2 regions of the Paenibacillus sp. FSL P2-0089 genome follow, and region 1 is predicted to be linked to the other one. Evidence: a T-box and tRNA genes for the amino acid it is inferred to sense, from the RefSeq annotation. Region 1 holds a T-box; the other holds one or more tRNA genes.
The links. The T-box of region 1 lies ahead of metG (methionine--tRNA ligase). A T-box ahead of a tRNA ligase gene usually reads a tRNA of that ligase, here a tRNA-Met.
Positions count from the first base shown of each region.

Region 1 (2,461 bases):
CGAATACGAGGCTGCGGTTGACGAAATTGCCGAATGCGCCCAGCAGCTCGCTGTTATGGCTGTAGATGAACTCTCTCCAGGAGAAGTCGGCATCCCGCTTCTCGGGACCGTTCGCAGTCAGGAAATAACGGACCGAGTCCGGGTCATACCGGCTGAGAATATCCGGCACCCAGACCGCCCAGTTGCGGCTGGTGGAGAATTTCTGCCCTTCCAGGGTCAGATATTCAGAAGAGAAGATCCGGTCCGGCAGATGCAGTTCCTCAGCTCCAAGCAGGATAGCAGGCCAGATCAGGCTGTGAAAAGGAATATTATCCTTCCCATGCACATAGTAAGCGGTTATAGGCGGCTGCCCATCGTTATCTTGTGCGGACCCTACAGACCAGAAATCCTCCCAGCGGCCCCCCGTCTCGGCGGCCCATTGCTTGCTGGCCGACAGATAACCGCTGACCGCTTCGATCCAGACATAGATTTTTTTGTCTGCGAAGCCTGGGGTGGGGACATCCACGCCCCAGTCCAGATCGCGTGTTGCTGCGCGGTCCTGCAGGCCTTCCTGCAGATATCTGCGGGTTAGACGGACGGCATTGTCTCTCCAGCCCTGCGCGGAATCAGCATATTCTGTGAGTGCTTGCTGGAAGCTGGACAGCGACAGATAGTAATGCTGAGTAGAGCGCAGCACAGGCGTAGAGCCGCAGAGGGCGCATGTGCGCTCCAGCAGATCCACCGGATCGAGAATCGTTGAACAGTAATCGCATTGGTCTCCCCGGGCCTGCTGTCCGCATACCGGGCAGAGGCCATGAACATAACGGTCCGGCAAGAAGCGCTGGTCCTGCTCACAATAACACTGGAGACCGGGTTTCTGGTACAGATACCCGTGATCCAGCAGCTTAAGGAACAGCTCCTGCACCGTATTGTGGTGATGTGCCTGATCGGTCCGGGTATACAAGTCATAAGTGAAGCCCAAGGCGCGGAAGCAAGCGGCGAACTCCTCATGATACCGGCTGGCGAATTCACCCGGGGCTACACCCTCCTGCGCCGCCTGTACAGCAACGGGGGTACCGTGACAATCACTGCCGGATACATAGAGCACAGCATCACCTTTAGCACGGTGGTAGCGGGCCAGAATATCTCCCGGAAGAATGCTGGCGAGTCTGCCCAGATGCAGGGAGCCGTTGGCATAAGGCCAAGCCCCTCCAATAAAAATGTTAGTCATATTTCTCTCCTCCTCAAATGATGTGAACGCAAAAAAGGCACTCATCCCCTAAAGGGACGAGAGCCTGTGCTCACGTGTTACCACCCAAATTCATCAATGCCTCGCAGCATCCACCTCTTCAGGTACGTCCGCAGATTAAAGCGGGTATACCCTAGCATGGTAACGGATGCGGGTTCCGGCGCAGCCTACGTCCCGGCGATGCGGGCTTCGATGCGCAGCTCTGAGACCATATTCCCGAGGGTTTTCTTTGCTCCTTTTCAGCATCCGGAGCTCTCTGTGGAAGAATTGCCAGGGTACTCTTTCTCTTCGCAGCTATTGTGGTTATCCTAATTACTGGATATCATATACGCAGGCCGGGAGATTTGTCAACACCGTAAGTCTATTTGCAATCCACTGCACTCCTGTGCGACAGTAGAGAGTAAGGGCTAACGGGAAGCAGAGGAGTGCCTGATCCTGGCCTGGAATTGAAGCGACACAGTGATCAAAAGGAGATTGAGACTATTGCAGGAAAACAAACAGGAGAAAAAAAGCTCGGGGGCATGGGGGTGGCTGGGCAGTGGGGCAGTACTGCTGCTGCTCAAGGGAAAAGCCATTATCTCTCTGCTTAAGCTGGGGAAAATCGCAGGTCCGCTGATCTCCATGATGGTATCCATCTGGGCTTATGCCCTGATCTCGCCATGGCAGTTCGCGGTGGGCTTCGTTGCCTTAATGTTCGTTCACGAGATCGGCCATGTGATCGCTGCCAAGCGGATTGGGCTGCCGGTGAGCGCGCCTCTATTTATTCCGTTTATGGGTGCACTCATTACGATGAAGCGGCAGCCGCTGGATGCCAGACAGGAAGCTTATGTAGCTTTTGGCGGCCCTATACTCGGGAGTATTGGTGCGGTTGTAGTATTCGGAGCGGCTTATTATTATCATAGTCCTTTGTTATACTCGCTGGCATACGTCGGGTTCTTGCTTAACTTGATTAACCTGCTGCCGATCCATCCGCTGGACGGGGGCAGAATTGCCACGGCGGTTACACGCTGGTTATGGCTGGTCGGGCTTATTGGAGGATTAGCTGTAATTATCTATCTGAAATCTATCTTATTTGGCGTAATCTGGGTAATGTTCGCTTATGATATGTATAAGAAGTACATCAGCCGGCGGACGAAGAATCAGATGCATACTGTGCTCAAAAGCTTCCTGATCCCCATCGGGGATCTGCAGGAGCAAGGATATCTGATCCCCGGCCCCGAGCATAAGCGGGAG
Region 1 is NZ_CP152006.1:2,901,390-2,903,850, forward strand. Features, by position in the region: gene metG (methionine--tRNA ligase) at 1-1,210, opposite strand, end outside; T-box leader at 1,260-1,529, opposite strand; gene NST69_RS11800 (site-2 protease family protein) at 1,712-2,461, shown strand, end outside.

Region 2 (2,461 bases), 2.4 Mb from region 1:
CCGAGGTGATTGCCGGGACAGCAACCGCCGGTATTCCGCACGCGGCCTGGGTGGCCGATAAGCTCGGTCTGCCGATGGCTTACATCCGGGACAAGGCCAAGGGCCACGGCAAGCAGAACCAGATCGAAGGACTCATCAAGCCCGGCCAGAAGGTGGTCGTGATCGAGGACCTGATCTCCACTGGCGGCAGCTCCATCAAAGCCGCGCAGGCCGTACAGGAAGCAGGCGGGCTCCCGCTGGCCGTCCTGGCCATCTTCAGCTACGAGCTTGACCGTGCCGTAGAAGCCTTCGCTGCGGCGGAGCTTCCGCTCCAGAGCCTGTCCAACTACAGCACGCTCATCGATGTAGCGCTGGCTCAAGGCAAGATTGCTGAGAGCGATGTAACGCTGCTGCAATCCTGGCGCAAGGACCCTGCCGCCTTCGGCGTGTAGGGGCTAGGAGAAGGCGCAGGAAATGAGTAGAGGGTACGTAAAGAGTACGTAGAGCGTAAACATAAAGCGTAAACGTAGAGCGTAGAGCGTAGAGCGTATAGAATGCATAGAAGAAGCTTTGTCCCCTTTGCAGGGGGATGGGGCTTCTTTTTTAATGCTTTAATTAGTTTTTGGGCTCTTAGGGAAAAGAAGTGGAAAAACAGCATCTATTCAATGGCTCAGCACACTTCTGGAGACTTTAGTTGGAAAAAATACACTTGTTCAGGCCCGATATGGATAGTAACGCAGATACCCCTAGAATTAGATGACCTAAATCCACTTATTTCCTTTGAAGAGGCGATTTCCTCCCAAGCAAGTGTATAAAATCCAACTGTTTCCCTCAACGGCTCATTATCTCCACAGCCCCCAATTAGCTGCATACTCCAATATCCGAGCGTTATTAACTAAATTCTCACCATGGACTTGTTCCACTGCGGAATGTGACCGCTACTCTCACCACATTCGCTACATTGCCCACCGCCCTGTTCTCAACTCATTTGTTCTACTCCATACCCCCAGTAATCTGCTCCATCCCAGCATTATCCTTCAACCAGATACCTAAGCATACGGGCAGAAATTGCCATCCGCTCCGCTGAGCAATCCTCTAATTTTCTTGCAAAACTGGGCATGATAAATAGCACCGGGACATATATTATTGCGATGAAGGAGAAGAGGGTATCATGAATTGGATCTATTTTGCCAAGTTGTTCAGGACCAGATTTCAAGCGGGCTGCCTTGCCAAAAGACTGGAGCAGGACGGCTGGATCTATGGGTATCATGATCCGCGTTTTGTCGAAATATACCGTTCGCGCAAGGGCCGTTATGGAGTTCGTTTTCTGCCTTAGCCAGAAAAACCAAAATCATCCTTGACTTTATCCATGGCTATATTGTATATTATCTATTGTCGCTGTTTAAATAATTATTAACTGACGCGGGGTGGAGCAGCCCGGTAGCTCGTCGGGCTCATAACCCGAAGGCCGCAGGTTCAAATCCTGCCCCCGCAATTACCTTATTACACCGGACAGCACTTGTATAATACGGATATCCTAGTCCGGGCCCTTAGCTCAGTTGGTTAGAGCGGTCGGCTCATAACCGATTGGTCACAGGTTCGAGTCCTGTAGGGCCCACTTCACTTAACCCCCTTGCCTAGCAAGGGGGTTTTTAATATGCATCGGCTGCTGTATTCCATGGTAACAAATATATTATAGAAGTTTTACCATGATTGAGCCTGTACAAATAATAAATCCGTCTGGCATTAAGCCCGGCGAGTTTTATTTTATAGCTTTTTCAAATACTCAATAAATATGTTCTGATTTCTTAGGGTTTAATTTTATTACTTGTTACTTCCATTCTTTTGTTCTTTAGCTTTCTCACTGAAATGTAAGCTAATAATAGCAATTACCAATAAAGCAACACCTACTATATTAGAGAATACAGGCTCATTGTTTGAAAATGATCTTATTAACAACCGAATATTTATAGCAAGCGCCCCGAACCAACATATGTAAACAAACGATTTAGTAGTATTTTTCATTATTTTACCTTTCCCATACATTATTTTATAGTTATCCACGGAACCCTTGAAAATATTAATGTACCGTCAATCGTCTGGCCTTCCCCATGCGCTCATTGCTATTCCTTAACAGGGCGAAAAGCTTTAAAAGAAAATAAAAACAGGAGTGGTTGGCAGGGAAGCGCCAGCAGCTCCTGTTTTATTGTTATCCCTAACCAAACATCGAAGGTAAGAAGAACAAGAAAAAGATTATAAGTACAATAACGCTGCTTATTCTGCTCATCATGAGATAAGCCTCACTTGGTTCGGAATCGCCCTTTACCATCCAACCATAACGCATATACCAGCCCATGGCCGGGAAGAAGATATTCAGGATTGCAATCAGTACAAATAGAATAGCAAAGACAACCATTTTTACCAACTCCTTTATCAGTTTTACGTGAATTGTGCATCTGAAGTTGCACATCTTTTATAACGT
Region 2 is NZ_CP152006.1:5,320,273-5,322,733, reverse strand. Features, by position in the region: gene pyrE (orotate phosphoribosyltransferase) at 1-431, shown strand, start outside; gene NST69_RS22275 (hypothetical protein) at 1,151-1,315, shown strand; tRNA gene NST69_RS22270 (tRNA-Met) at 1,401-1,474, shown strand; tRNA gene NST69_RS22265 (tRNA-Ile) at 1,524-1,597, shown strand; gene NST69_RS22260 (DUF6199 family natural product biosynthesis protein) at 2,195-2,395, opposite strand.
Region 2: it encodes a tRNA-Met, which carries the amino acid that the T-box ahead of metG (methionine--tRNA ligase) is inferred to sense. The anticodon was not compared.